DNA from 2 places in the Bacillus sp. YC2 genome. Region 2 is predicted to be linked to the other one. Evidence: predicted binding sites of a transcription regulator. Region 2 holds the regulator's gene; the other holds the start of a gene.

Region 1 (7,630 bases), on a different contig from region 2:
AAGTCAGAAATGTTCATCCAGCGGCCTGCAATTTGGTCTTTTTCTTTCACTTCTACGTGCGCTCCCGGTGCTAATTGAAGCGCCGAAAGAATACCGATATGCACCTTTCCCACACTGTTTTCGTCATCATTGATTAAACCGAGTGTGACTATGTTTTGTTTATCGTCCTCATTGATGTGCAGCTCTTCGGAAAGCTCGCGGTCTGTGTTCAGTTTCAGCACTTCAGAAAATGAAGCGGCGCCTTCAATCTGATTCATGTGGCCGCCGAAGCCGAGTGATAATTTATTGTGGAGGCGCGCTTCCCCTCCTCCTGCCAGCCGTTCATACACAAATACCTCATCATCGCGGCGGATGACGACATATGGGATCGGCTGCTTAAAACGCGCGTCCTCTTCCGCGTCGCCTCTTCTCATTTCATGATAATGCGCCTCCATGTGAGACATGATGTTTACAATACGTTCATCTTCACTGTTGACTCCCTGGAAAGTTAACGTTTCTTTTTGAAACACATCTTCCCTCGGGGCAACCAAGATGATTTCATCCATTTTCCCCATGTCTGTTCCTCCTTTTTAAGTCTCCGTCAAGCCGAAAAGAGCAGATATTATATCTGCTCTTCGTCTTGATCAAAATAAAAATCGTCGTCTTTAATCGGTTCTACCGTAGCTTTTTTATAGCCGTTCCCCTTCATGGAGAAGAAGTCGTGCGATTTCGTTTTTGTATTTAAACCGTTTAAGACGATCGGATTAATGTCTTCTTCTTCAAAGTGAGGTTCGAACCCTAAGTTCATCAGCGCTTTATTGGCGTTATAGCGGATAAATTTCTTTACGTCATGAGACAGCCCGACTTGGTCGTACAGATCCTCGGTATACTCAAGCTCATTATGGTAAAGCTCCTCTAAAAGCGCAATCGAAAATTCGCGAAGCTCCGCTTTTTTCGCTTCTGTTTGTTTGTTGTATATTTCTTGGGCAAGCAGTCCGACGTATACGCCGTGAATCGCTTCATCACGCAAAATAAGGTTGATAATTTCACCGCTTTGCATCAGTTTTCCCTGGCCGTAGAAATATAACGGATAATAAAAACCGCTGTAGAAAAGGAAACTTTCCAAATAAACAGAAGCAACCATGGCTTTAAATAGAGAAATCTCGTCATCTTTTTTAATGGCGCGGTAAAGGCCGACAACGGTTTGGGCTTTTTTCTGCAAAAATTTGTTTTGTTTTACCCATTCGAATACTTCGTTTATCGTTTCAGTCGGCGCCAGCGTCATAAAAATATTCGAATATGACTTCGCATGCACCGCGTTTTCCATCATCGCCATAAAATTGAGCACGGCTTTGCGCTGGTGGCCTTCTACATGTTCAGCCACAATCGGCATGCCCGTGTTTCCCTGCTCTGTATCAAGCAGCGTCAGTCCGGCAAGCACCTTCATGTACGTGTCCTGCTCATTTTTACCTAAGTATTTCCAAGTGAGGAGATCGCCGTTTAATGCGATCTCTTCCGGAAGCCAGAACTGCTTCACATTTTGGTTGTAAAACATCTGGGTGAAATCATCTTCATGCTTTGACCAGTTTGCTGCGTCATAAATTTTTGTCACTGTAAACTCTCCTTTAATCAAACAACACAAGAAAGACAGCTGTCCTGCCCGGTATCTTTCGTTCTTGCATAGTAAATGGTTTTAATGCCTCTATGGTGGGCATACAGATCAATACGGTTCAGATCACGAGTGGTCATCGTATCTTTTAAGAACAGGGTAAAGCTGATTCCCTGATCGATATGCTGCTGGATTGTCGCGATCATATCCACCACTTTGAACATATCCATGTCATAGGCCTCTTTGTAGAAGAACCAGTTATTTGACGCTAATCCCGGCATTGGGTAATACGTTTTTGAGTTTCCGTATGTTCTTTCTTCGATCCGTTCCATAATCGGCATAACGGATGCCGTGCTGGATTGAACGTATGAAATGGAGCCGGTCGGCGCAATGCACAGTCTGTAGCTGTGGTACATGCCGTTTTCGGCCACGAACGCTCTCAGCTCTTTCCAGTCTTCAATGGTCGGAACGTGCATGCCTTCAAACAGCGCGGCGATTTTGTCGTATTTCGGCGAGAAATCATTTTCTACGTATTTATTGAAGTATTCTCCCGTTGCATAAGAAGAGCCTTCATAATGCTCAAACGTCTCTCCTTTTTCTTTCGCAAGCTCGGCCGAACGCTTGATGGAATAAAAGTTCACCATCATAAAGAATGTGTTCGCAAAGTCTCTCGCTTCCGGGCTTTCGTAGGCGATACTGTTTTGCGCAAGGTAGCCGTGAAGGTTCATGGCGCCTAAGCCGATCGACTTCATCGCTTTGTTCGCGCGTCGTACTGCAGGCGCGTTGCGGATATCCGTCGTCTCGGATACATGCGTCAAGGAATCCGTCGCAAGTTTCACCGTACGCTCAATCGATTTATGCTTCATCACATTCAGAATGTTTAAAGAGCCGAGGTTGCAGGAAATATCCAAGCCGATTTCATCTTCCTCATCATAGTCGGTATATGAGGAAACTTGGGATGCCTGAAGGACTTCTGAACACAAGTTCGAAAATTTCACTTTTGAAACGTGGTTGTTCGCGTGCTCTTTGTTTACATTGTCTTGGAACATAATATACGGATAACCTGATTCAGAGCGCAGGACCGCCAGCTTTTCAAGCAATTTGCGCGCATTGACTTTTTCTTTTTTCACGCGCGGATTGTCCACAAGCTCCTCATACATCGCCGTCATGTCCATTTCGTCCATATGCTGGCCGTATTCTTTGTAAATGGTGTGCGGATAAAATACATAAGCCGCTTTGTCTTCTCTCGCAAGCTCAATGAACTTGTCCGGAATCACGACGCCGATGGAAAGGGTTTTAACGCGGACGTCCTCATCGGCCGAGATCTTTTTCGTATCGAGAAAATCATTAATATCACGGTGGAAGATGTTCAGATATGCTGCTCCTGAACCTTGTCTTTGTCCCATTTGGTCAGCATAGCGGAACGCGTTATCGAGAAGCTTCATGACGCCGACGACACCTTTTGTGGCGTTTTCTACGTCTTTAATCGCTTCACCTTTCGCGCGGAGCTTCGACAGGTTAAGGGACACGCCTCCGCCGAGCTTAGAAAGCTGCATGGAGATGTCAATCGCTCTTGATATATCGTTCAGCGAGTCATTGACTTCGAGAAGGAAGCAGCTTACAAGCTCTCCGCGGCGTTTGCGTCCGGCATTTAAAAATGTCGGCGTGCTCGGCTGATATTCCTGATTAATCATTAAACGCACATAATCTTTCGCTTTTTCTGCGTCGCCGTTTGCAAAAAACAGCGCCACAATTGAAATTCTGTCCTCATAACGCTCAAGGATTTTTTTCTTGTCATTCGTTTTCAACGCATAATCGTTATAAAATTTAAATGCACTCATGAAGGATGGAAAACGAAATTTCTTCGCGTAAGCTGTCTTAAACACTTCTTTTATCTCTTCTAATGAATAGAGGCTCAGAAACTCTTCTTCGTAGTATTGATTTTCAATCAGATAATCCAGCTTCTCTTTCAGATCGTGAAAGAATACTGTGTTTTGATTGATATAGTCAACAAAATAGCTATGTACAGCCTCTTTATCTTTATCAAACTGGAATTTTCCATCTTTTTGGATCATAATTTCGTTATTTAACTGAATCCATTTTGGCACTTGGTTTTGTGACAACTTTTTCTACCTCCTGAGTAAACAATTCAACGTCTTTCGCTGTGCCGCTGAGTTCAAATTTATGCAAGACCGGCACCTGATACTGCTTTGAAATCGTGTCGGCGCTTTTGGCAAAGTACTCGCCCCAAACCTTGTTGCCGCTCGCTGCGACTCCTATCAGCAGATGGGCGTTTTTTTCGAGAAATGCCTGTGTTGATGCCGGCACCTGTCCGAAGTTTGTCGTGTAGGTCACCAATACAAACGGAGTGTCCAGATCTTCAATCTCGTCCACCTTGCGGATCAGCTGGAAGTCTGTTTTATTCACAAAACGCTGAACATTCCCTGTCTTCGAATCGAATATGATTTGAACCATCCTTATCACGACCTATCAAAAATAATGAATCTCTTAACACTATATATAGTATACTAACCTATCAGAAAAACACAACATATTGAGATACATTTATAAAAAGTTCATATTTTTGAAAGAGCGGACTGCGGCTCTGGCTCGTTTAGCGCCCAAAAAAGAGAGCAGAACGAGAATCATCTCTCATCCTACTCGGGGTGTCATTTTTTAAGCCGATGTCTATCATAACATGAAAAAAAACTGCTTAGTAGTCTAGACTTTTTTTCTTATTTTTTGTAAGAATCGCATTTTTCGCTTTCAACGGTTTCTTCTATCTCCACGTCAGCACCGATTTCTTTCAGCACGGCTTTAAGAGCGCTCGTAATCGATGCTTCTCTGATTAACTCTTTGCCGTCTACGATGATGCTGGTTCCATATTCATAGCAGGAATCATCTTCACAGGTTTCTTCCCAGTGGTTGATTATCACCTTGTGTTTCAATATTCTCACCCTCTGCATGATCAATGTCAGTACCTAGTTTAGCTGGTGCTGCCCGCTTTGTAAATTCGAATGCTTGTGAAATTTATTCAAACTCATCCAGTGACGATTCTTTTTTCAGCTCGATTTTATTGGTTTTTTCCTCGTACCGGTAGATTTTTAAATAGCCGTCCTGAACAACACCGAAATGATTATTTTCAAGCGGCACCGTGCCTTCTGTCTGCGGCTGGGCATCTGATGAATCGCTGTCATCGGTCGTCACAACGGTCTCGTGATTGCCGCATGCCCCAAACAGCAAAAATACCGCAATCCAAACAAGCGTAATTCTGATACGTCTGAGCTCAGACTCACTTTCAAACAATATTCTCCCAGCTCCTTTAGTCTTTCGGATATATGATCATCAATATACATATCAGCATAAAAAAAGACCATTTCTCATGGTCTTTATTGAAAGTCTATTCAAGCTCAAGCTGCACGTTTTTTTGCGGAGCGAAGGTGGAGATGGCATGCTTATAAATGAGCTGCTGCTTTCCTTCCGTTTCAAGCAATACCGTAAAGTTATCAAAGCCTTTTACCTGGCCGCGAAGCTGAAAGCCGTTGAGTAAAAAAACTGTGACGAACGTATTGTCTTTTCGGATTTGATTCAAAAACTGATCTTGAATATTAATCGGTTTCATGTTTCGTCCTCCTTGGTTCTCAATACCATACAGTTTCGATTAAACTTCCAGTTTTCCTGCTATATACTCGAAAATTTCCTTTTTTTTCAGTTCAATATCCACAGGCGGTGTCATATCTGTCCATATGACGGGCATTTTATTGCGAAACCAGGTCAGCTGGCGTTTCGCGTAGCGTCTTGAATTTTGTTTTAATTGCCCGACGGCTTCAGACAGCGTCACCCTTCCGTCAAGATATTCATAAAGCTCCTTATAGCCGATTGCCTGAATGGATTGGCTGTCTCGCAAACCCCGGTCATACAGCCGCTCCACCTCGTCAAGAAGTCCCGCTTCCATCATCATGTCGACCCGCTCGTTAATTCGGTCGTACAATGCCTGTCTGTCCATCGTAAGCCCGATGAGAACGGCATTGTACAGCATTTCCCGTTTTTGGTCTTTAAGATGCTCAGACATCGTTTTTCCTGACGTATGTAAAATTTCCAGCGCGCGAATGACTCTTCTCGTGTTATTTTCATGAATGGCGGCTGCAGCTTCCGGATCGGCCGCCGCAAGCTTGGCATGGAGAGCACCTGCTCCCTCTTCGGCCGCCAATTGCTCCATGTTCTCGCGGAAGACCGAATCACCGGAGTTTTCTGTAAATGTATAGTCATACAGCACAGACTGAATGTATAATCCCGTTCCCCCGACAATCATCGGCAGCTTTCCTCTGTTTGCGATCTCACTGATTTTCGCTCTCACCATCGTTTGATAATCCGCTGTTGAAAATGAGTCAGACGGTTCCAAAATATCAATCAGGTGATGGGGGACGCCCTCCATTTCCTCTTCGGTGATTTTGGCGGTTCCAATATCCATCCCTTTATACACCTGCATGGAGTCCCCGCTGATGATTTCAGCATTCAGCATTTTTGCAAGCCGGATGCTTACATTTGTTTTTCCAACTGCCGTCGGTCCGACCAGAATGACGACAGACTGTTTTGAATTATTCACTATGTATCACTCTCTTTTAACAATCTCCCTCCAATTATAGCACTCATTTCTCTATCCACCTATCCATTTTGCCCTTTTTCCGAAGCGCTAAACGTCGATTACCATCCGAGCGGCTCATTCCCGACAACCTCCCTTGTTTTCCCCTTCAGCTTGTGGCGGTGCGTTTTTCTTTCTTCGTTTCGCGGATCGTAAACGACGCCTCCGTATCGGATTTCAATCGGCTCGTTGTAAGCGGAAAATGTGGTTTCCTCGAGCTCGTGGTAATGGGTTCCGTCGAGCCTTGGAATCGCCGGCCCGGAAATGCCGTAGTATCTGTGAAAATGGCCGTTATCAAAAGAGGTGATTCCCGTATAGTAATGTGTATGCTGATCTGTGTTGCTTCCGTTCTCGGGCTGTGAAAAACCTTCAATCCAATGATAATGCCCTTGCTGAACGTCCGTTTTCGCCTGGTAAGCATGTGTGTGCGGAGGTTTTTTTGACCAGTCAGACTGATACAGGCCCACGCGGCTCACTCCTTTATTTTTTTACAAACGCCCAATCAAAAATTGATGGGCTGAATACTCTGTTATTATCTAAAATTTATTCATGGAGGTACCTTAATTATGAATGAAGAACACACTTATGCAGAAGAAAGTGATATGAGACCGTTCGGGAGACCGGGATTTGGGTTTGGCCGTCCAGGATTTGGATTCGGGCGTCCGGGATTTGGGTTCGGCCGCCCGGGATTTGGGTGGGGATTTGGCCGTCCGGGATTTGGCTGGGGGTTTGGCCGTCCGTTTGGTTTTTACGGGGGGCCGTTCTTTGGCGGGCTTGTCGGCGGACTTGTAGGAAGCGCTTTATTCAATCCGTACCTGTACGGCGGTTATGGCTACGGTTATCCTTATTACCCGTATCCGTATTTCTATTAAGCAGAAAAGGCTCCCTTTGGATGGGGCCTTTTTATATAGGCCAAATGTCTTGACTTGACTGGCGCAGTTCAGATATTATTTTACTGCCCCATAGACAGGCAGCTGATTATAAAGAGAGGGGGATTTGATATGATTGCAGGTTATATCTTCCTCACAATTGCTATTTTATCTGAGTCAATGGGTGCCGTCATGCTGAAAATCTCCCGCGGTTTTACGCGCTTTTTGCCAAGCGTAATGGTAGTGGCAGGCTATTCATTGGCATTTTATATGCTCTCACTTACCCTGAACCTCATTCCGCTCAGCTTATCCTATGCGACATGGAGCGGAGTCGGAACGGTGCTCGCAGCCATTATCGGCGCAAAGTGGTTTCATGAAAAACTGGACAAGCAGGCTGTGATTGGGCTGATCTTATTGCTGGCCGGTGTCATCCTGATGAATTGGTAGAAAGGAGGCAGAAAGATGAAAGGGATTTTATATTTGGCAGCCGCCATTGTGTCAGAGGTGTTCGGAAGCACGATGCTGAAGCTG
Region 2 (7,630 bases):
CGCCTTTTGGCAGCCAAAGCGGAAGCCCTTGTCCGACTTTTTGAGAGTTGGCGAACAATTTTAATTCTTTGCCGAGTTTTCTGTGGTCGCGCTCTTTCGCTTCCTCAAGCATACGCAAATGCTCTTTCAGGTCATCCTTTTTGAAGAATGCCGTTCCGTAGATGCGCTGAAGCATTTGATTCTTGCTGTCGCCGCGCCAGTACGCGCCTGCAAGGCTTAACAGCTTGAATTCTTTAATTTTTCCTGTGGACGGAACATGCACGCCGCGGCACAGGTCAAAAAATTCGCCCTGCTCGTAAATGGTGACGGTTTCGTCCTCCGGAATGGCGTCAAGCAGTTCAAGCTTCAGATTATCGCCGATTTCCGCAAACATTGCTTTCGCCTCGTCACGGCTCACTTCTTTTCTGATGATCGGAAGATTTTCGCCCACGATGCGCTTCATTTCTTTTTCAATCTTCGGAAGGTCATCCGGTGTCAGCGCCTGCTCCATTTCAATGTCATAATAAAATCCGTTTTCAATGACGGGGCCGACACCGAATTTCACATCTTTGTAAATGCGTTTAATCGCCTGGGCCAATAAGTGAGCCGTGCTGTGGCGCATGATGCTCAAGCCTTCTTCTGTACCTTCTGTAATAATTTCTACGGCACCGTCCTCATTGATCGGCGTTCTCAAATCAATTTCTTGTCCGTTCAGTTTACCGGCTAAAGACTTTTTCTTTAATCCCGGACTGATGGATGCCGCGATATCTTCCGTTGTTGATCCTTTCGGAAACTCCTTTACCGCTCCGTCCGGAAATGTGATGTTGATCATATCTGACATCTTCGTCACTCCTTTTTTATGCATATCAAAAACCCCGCCCCCTATGAAAGGGACGAGGTTGAATAAACGGAATCGTGGTTCCACCCTTTTTTCCGCGAGGCCGTCGTTCCGGCACTTGCGGCTCTAAACTCTGTAACGGGAGTTCCCGTCAGCTATTACTGGCGCTTTAGTCCGGCGTTCACAGCTGAAGTTCAAAGGCGGTAAAGTCAATGATCCATAGCTGGAAAGCTTTCAGCCTGGGCTTTCCTCTCTTTTCAAGCCGGTATCAATGCTTCATGTCCTTATCAATACGTCTAGCAATCATTAATCTGATATGTATTATAAAATGTCCTGCAGAAAAATGCAACTCGGTTTCTGTCTATTTTTCGCACAGACAGCCCCGCCTTTTTTGCAAGGCCGTCTGTGCGTCTATCCTTCCGTCTTCTCTTTCGCAAACTCGTCCAGCGGAAAAAGGCGCACACGTTCCTGAAAAACGTTTTGGATTGTTCTTGCCATGATGTGCTCCGGCCGGTCCGTATAGAGCTCTACCGTTTCCGGCGCAATGGAAATCAGCGGCGCAAGCAGATGGGAATCTATATACATCGGATGCTCCCGCACAAACCGTCTGTCTATGTATTTTTTTTGTTCCCGTTCTGAAACAAAGCGCATTTCCCAAAGCGTAAATGACCGGTCATGAACGATATGGACTTTTTTCATTCGCGGCGGATTTGACGTAACGTAATCTCTCAATGATTGAATAAAATTTTGGTACTCCTGCTCCATCTGGTATTCATCTATCGCAGCCTCCGCGTATTCCCTGAGCCGCTCATAGTACGCGCCGAGCCGAAATGTCTGAAACGAACGCACGGAAAAAACGCCGCTGTCCAAAGAAATCGTTTGAAGCGCTTCTAAAATAAACTGCTTGCGCGGCAGCTTTTTCGGCTCAAACGGATGATCATCAAGATCGCCCTCCATGATGCTGTGTGCAAGCTGAAGGATTTGCTGCTGTTCATCTTGATCCGTGAAGCAGTAGTTTCCTTCAATTAGTGAAAGCATATGCTCGTCTTCTTTACATTCCAAAAAAAACCTGACCAGGATCGGCTCAATAAAGCGCTGAACGGAATAAGCCGGTTCAGCCCTTTCAATTCCGACTTTTTTTATGCTTTCACGGACAATAAAATGTCTCCGGTCGTCCGATTGCTGAATGAGATGTAAAAAAGCGGCGGTATCGTGGTCATCTTCAAAGGTCACTTCAAGCATATTTGTCCCCCCCTTACGGCATCTGTTACAAGTATATGGGGGATGCTTTTAAAATAGACGTAAAGGTTAGCTTTGACCGCCGAACAAATGGCGCACCTTCTTTTTAAAGATAATCGGAAGGGATAAAAACACGATGTACAGGCAGATCACGCTGAACACTGCGAGCGCATTTCCAGACATAAAGCTCGCGCCGAGCACGTTTAGAACAATCGTCCCTGGAATGATGCCCGCCGCGGTCGCCAAAAAGTACGTCATCGGTCTGACCCGGGAAAGGCCTGCGGCGTAGCTGATCACATCGAAATTAATCGGTAAGATGCGGAGAATGAAAATGTAAAAAAAGCCGTTGTTTTTCATCTGCTTTTGAATGGCTTCCATTTTTCCGTGACGGCTCTCTTGCTTAAACGAAAACATGCCCGCCGCTAAAAAAGACACAGCGGCAGCCCCCATTGAGCCTGCCAGCGTATACATCGTGCCAAAAAGCGGGCCGAACGCCAACCCTCCGGCTATTGAAACAACTGAAACAGGAAACAGCACAAAAGGCCTGACAACAGAAATCCCGATAAAAACAAGCGGCGCAAAGACACCGAACGATAACACCCAGAGCCGAATGTCCTTAGGCGACAAATTCAGGTATTTACGGTTTGCCCAAAACAAAAGTCCCGCTCCCGCTGCAATCACAGCCCATGTGACAGCCTTTTTATTCCTCATTCCTTCAAATCCTTCCCCTTGTCGCGCCAGACCCTATGATTGGCGGCGGTTTTCTCCGTCCAGGCGGATCGGCGAAGCCAAATATAAAATCCGCTCCATCAGTCTTGCCGCCTTTACCTCTTCCTTTTCCCCCCGCTGCGAATACGTAAAATGATGCTTTAATTCGTCAGGTGAAAAATTGGACGAGAAGAACGTAGGCAGCTGCTGGCTCATTCGGTGCTGAAGCACGGTGCCGATGACCTCATCTCTGACCCAGCTTGTCATTGATTCCGCTCCGATATCATCAAGCATAAGAACCGGCGTTGTTTTCACCATATTCAGTTTCTCTTCCAATGACTTGTCTTGGAGTGAGTTTTTCAGCTCCCTGACAAACTCGGGCACATACACGATCATAGACGAATATTCTTTCTCCGCCAGTTCATTGGCGATGGCGGCTAACATAAACGTTTTTCCGATTCCGAATTTCCCGTACAGGTATAGCGCCTTGCCTTTGCCCGTTTCATTATAGCTTTTCAGAAAATCCGTTACATGCTGGAACATGCTGAGTCTGCTCGGATCGTTAATGTCGATTTGCTGGAAGGTGGCGCCGAGCAAATCCTTCTGAATATACATGCTCTTCATGAGGGACTGCTGTTTTTTCTGCCGGTCGAGCTTTCTCTTTTCCGGACATTCATAATATTCGATATCAATAGAACGTCCGTTTATGACGAGTTTCGGATGATACCCCTCCAGCAGGTTGTTCGTTTGGTTGTCTTCCGAGCAAAAGGCGCATTGCTTGCTTTGCTGAACGAATTCATACAGTTTGTTTAAGCCTCTTTCAATCATGCTTTGATCGATAACGTCTTGCTGCTCCTTCAAAAAAGCTTGGACGTCTTTGTCAGCCATAACGTGCTGCTGCATTCGTTCCAGGCGTTTTTGGAAGTCAGGCCTCTTTGTGACCCCTTCAAGGGAACGGCTGATCGGTTCCATTCATCATCACCCCGCTTCTCTGTCTTAATAGGCAGAGTATTTTTTCAGTTTTTTCATTTCTTCCATCATCTTTTTCTTTTGCTCTTCGAGATCGTCAGCGGAAAGAAGCGGCTTTTCCGCCTTCTTTCCGGCCTCTTCTTCTTTCAGCCAATCAGGGCGTTTTTCTTCCCGGACGGTTTTTTTGTTTTGCGCCGTCCGGTTTGTCTTGCCTTCAGCCCAGTCGAGATATTGCCTATGCTCTTCAATGGCGAGCTTCATCGCTTCTCTGACGGTTTTCACCTTTTTTCTGGCCCAGTGGGAAGCGATTTTTTGTATATAGTTTTTGGACAGTTTCATATCGGTCTTAAGCATTACATAATAAATCAGCACATTGGTGACGCCCGGTTCAAGCTTCTGCTCAAACATAATATCGGCTATGATTTTCAGATCGGCTTTAGAGGGCTCGGTGCCGTCGGCAATGTCTTGCAAAAGCTTTCTCGGTGAGATGGTCTCAAGCTGTGCAATAAGCTTGGCATCCAATGAGTCCCCGTTATCCTTTTCGCCGTTTTCCCTCAGGCTGACAGGCTGCGTTTTATCAATTAAGTCCGGAAGCTGTCCGTTCCGTTCTATTTGGTACCAGTCGCTTGCCGCTCTTCTTAGCGCTTCAACCGTAATAACGTCTTGCTCATTAATTGCGGTCATGGCGACATGCTGCATAGAGATAGGGTCAATTCCATATAAATACGACAGCTTTTTAATGCACTCCCGTACATCTTGTGTGATCGCTTTACGCGGTATCATCGTTTCTGACAGTCCCGCCAAAAACAGCTCAAAGTCAAAGACTTCCTCCGTCACCGTATAAGAGGGCGCTTGTCCGACAGACGTCAACTCAGAGCCCTCGGCCAATTCCATCGTTTCCTCCATATCAGGTGTAAGTTTCCATTCACTCGGCTGAAAAGATTCAAAGGTATGATTAAACGGACGTGTAATCTCCTTTGCGTCACTGCTGACAGACGGATGTGTGTAAAATTGTCTCAGCTGCTGGTATTTCGTTTTACCGACTCTATTATAAAGAAAGACATTCAGCATGCCGTCTTCAAAAAATTCATTCGGCCTGAGCGGCGGCAAAAGCTCATAGATAAACATCCGCTCCTCTTGTTCGGATTCCCGGATATACACTTTTAATAAACCGATTCCTTCAAGCTTCCCCTGTTCATGGTGAATCTTTTTTAAATTCGACTGCGTCATTCCCATCAGCTGCCTGTGTGTAGATTCTGTGCCCCACAGGCGGTTTTGCTCAAGCTCTCCCCATAATGTCATATAAAGAGAGAATGCAAAAGAACCGATCAGCGGCTGATACAGCTGTGTCAAAATTTGTCTGTCAATATCCTGAAGAAGCGAACGGCTTTTAACCGTATAAGGGTCTACAGGCAATACGTCTTTCCAATAGTCAGCCATGATTCTCAAACCTTCCGATATGTTTCTACTCTCATTTTACACCGTTTCTCTTATCTATCACAAATGCCAATTTTGCTCATGAGAAAAGAGCCAGAAAATTCTCTTAGCTCTTTAGCGTTCTTTCTTTATTAAATCTTTCAGTTCGTCGATAAACACGTTTATGTCTTTAAACTGGCGGTATACGGATGCGAAACGGACATATGCCACCTCGTCAATCTCCGCCAGACGATCCATCACCATTTCTCCGACGAGCTCGCTTTTGACTTCGGATATGCCTTGATTTCTTAATTCTTTTTCAATGTCAAAGCACATATCTTCAAGTGTTTTCAAAGGAACGGGCCTTTTTTCACAAGCTTTGAATAACCCGCGGAGCATTTTTTCACGGCTGAATTCTTCCCGCACGCCTTCTTTTTTGACGACGACAAGCGGCATCTCTTCGACCTTCTCAAATGTGGTGAAGCGATAATGGCAGGCTTCGCATTCCCGCCTTCTGCGGATAGATTTCCCTTCGTCCGCAGGCCGTGAATCAAGTACGCGGGAACCGTTATGCTGGCATGAAGGACATTTCAAATAGATCAGCTCCCATCTGTTTCGTTGCTGTAATGCGGTTCGCAAGCTTCCGGTAAATGCCCGCCAACGTTTCTAGGATGAGCCTAATGTGTTGGGAGAGCCGATAGACCGGCCTTATCTCTTTCTATTTTACAAAAAAAATGCATAAAGAAAAAGTGATGCTGTTTTTTACATTAGAAAAGGAGCATCAGCCTCAAAGCGCGTTACGGCTTTTTTAGCTTAGCTCCCTTGTTTTTGCGTTTTGAAATTTACAGTACTTTCGCTTGTGCCTGTTTAATCTGCACAGGCCCCATTCCTCTCGGTATTTCAATGTTTTCTCTTGTATCAGCATGTAATGCCTCCGCAATGTAGTCAGCAGCGACATTAGGATCTAAGTCTCCACAAGTATAAACATCAATGCTTGCATAACCGTGTTCAGGAAAACTGTGAATCGTTAAATGTGACTCAGAAATAATAACGACTCCGCTTACGCCTTGCGGTGCAAACTTGTGAAATGCAACCTCGCGCACTTCAGCTCCTGATTTCAGAGCAGCATTTACAAACGTTTTTTCAATAAAATCCATGTCATTCAGCTTATCAAAATCGCATCCCCACAGCTCGGAGATGACGTGACGCCCCATTGTTTCCATAATCATGGACCCCCCTTAACAAGAATTAAAAAGTGAATTTCCGAGAACTGACCCGGCTATTTACCACGGGGGAAAGTTAGTCCGGAGAGGTCCTAACCCTTTAAGTAATTCCGAAGCAGTCACGAGCAAGAAGTTCACGAAAAATAGTATACTGTGTTTAAGTTTATTTTGCAAGGTGCGTTTTTTTGCAAATATGCCGTTAAGGGTTTTTTTCTAACAAATGTCCATGACCTTTATTTTACACAGCGGACGGATGTTTCATTCGTACGGCGACATGCCTGATGAGATCAACGACCCGGCAGGAGTATCCCCACTCATTATCATACCAGGCGAGAACTTTTACTTTTCGGTCTTCCATCACCATTGTTGTCAGTCCGTCAATAATGGCTGAATGGGAATTTGTATTGTAGTCCGAAGAAACGAGCGGTTCATCAGAATAATCGAGAATGCCGTACATCGATGTTTTTGCCGCTCTTTGAAAAGCATCATTTACCTGTTCTGCCGTCACATCGGTTTTCAGATCGCAGACAAGATCAACTAGTGACACATTAGGAACCGGAACACGCAAAGCAAGACCGTGAAGCTTTCCCTTCAAATGAGGCAGCACAAGCGACAGCGCTTTGGCAGCGCCGGTTGATGTCGGAATGATGGACTCTCCGCAAGCTCTCGCACGCCGCAGGTCTTTATGCGGATTGTCGATATTTTTTTGGTCGTTCGTATACGCATGCACAGTCGTCATCAGACCGCTTTCAATCCCGAATTCATGATCAAGCACTTTGACCACGGGCGCGAGGCAGTTTGTCGTACAGGATGCATTTGAAATGATCACATGCTCCTCAGGATTATATTGCTCTTCATTAACCCCCATTACAATGGTAACGTCTTCATTTTTACCCGGCGCTGTTAAAATGACCTTTTTTGCTCCTGCTTCAATGTGGCTCATCGCTTTTTCTTTTGAGTTAAATTTCCCTGTCGCCTCTACGACGATGTCAATCGCATATTCCTTCCACGGAAGCTCTCTCGGATCTCTCTGATTAAACAGCATAATTTTTTTTCCGTTGACAATGAGGCTGTCTTCGGCTGCTTCAACATCTTGATCGTATCGTCCGTGAATTGTGTCATACTTTATTAAATGAGCAAGCGTTTCCGGGGGATAGCTTGCATTAATGGCTGCTATTTGTATTTGATCATCTTCCATTGCTTTTCTGAACACCATTCTTCCGATTCTTCCAAACCCGTTGATTGCTACTTTTACCTT

What was found. The regulator NrdR, encoded in region 2, represses ribonucleotide reductase genes. The targets are predictions, from matches to a motif close to AACACNATATATNGTGTT.
Region 1: a site for NrdR is predicted at 4,099-4,116, ahead of nrdI (class Ib ribonucleoside-diphosphate reductase assembly flavoprotein NrdI). Genes of this name have one in related genera too.

Annotation. Positions count from the first base shown of each region.
Region 1 is NZ_JAHXDO010000013.1:14,131-21,760, forward strand. It holds gene KY305_RS17090 (hypothetical protein) at 1-554, opposite strand, end outside; gene nrdF (class 1b ribonucleoside-diphosphate reductase subunit beta) at 602-1,591, opposite strand; gene nrdE (class 1b ribonucleoside-diphosphate reductase subunit alpha) at 1,609-3,711, opposite strand; gene nrdI (class Ib ribonucleoside-diphosphate reductase assembly flavoprotein NrdI) at 3,671-4,063, opposite strand; gene KY305_RS17110 (hypothetical protein) at 4,324-4,536, opposite strand; gene KY305_RS17115 (YmzC family protein) at 4,619-4,894, opposite strand; gene hfq (RNA chaperone Hfq) at 4,989-5,210, opposite strand; gene miaA (tRNA (adenosine(37)-N6)-dimethylallyltransferase MiaA) at 5,250-6,194, opposite strand; gene KY305_RS17130 (YmaF family protein) at 6,293-6,706, opposite strand; gene KY305_RS17135 (hypothetical protein) at 6,797-7,102, shown strand; gene erbA (SMR family multidrug efflux transporter EbrA) at 7,232-7,546, shown strand; gene erbB (SMR family multidrug efflux transporter EbrB) at 7,562-7,630, shown strand, end outside.
Region 2 is NZ_JAHXDO010000005.1:166,298-173,927, reverse strand. It holds gene thrS (threonine--tRNA ligase) at 1-820, opposite strand, end outside; gene ytxC (putative sporulation protein YtxC) at 1,229-2,059, opposite strand; gene KY305_RS10670 (TVP38/TMEM64 family protein) at 2,126-2,767, opposite strand; gene dnaI (primosomal protein DnaI) at 2,801-3,736, opposite strand; gene dnaB (replicative helicase loading/DNA remodeling protein DnaB) at 3,761-5,173, opposite strand; gene nrdR (transcriptional regulator NrdR) at 5,285-5,743, opposite strand; gene speD (adenosylmethionine decarboxylase) at 5,992-6,372, opposite strand; gene KY305_RS10645 (glyceraldehyde-3-phosphate dehydrogenase) at 6,611-7,630, opposite strand, start outside.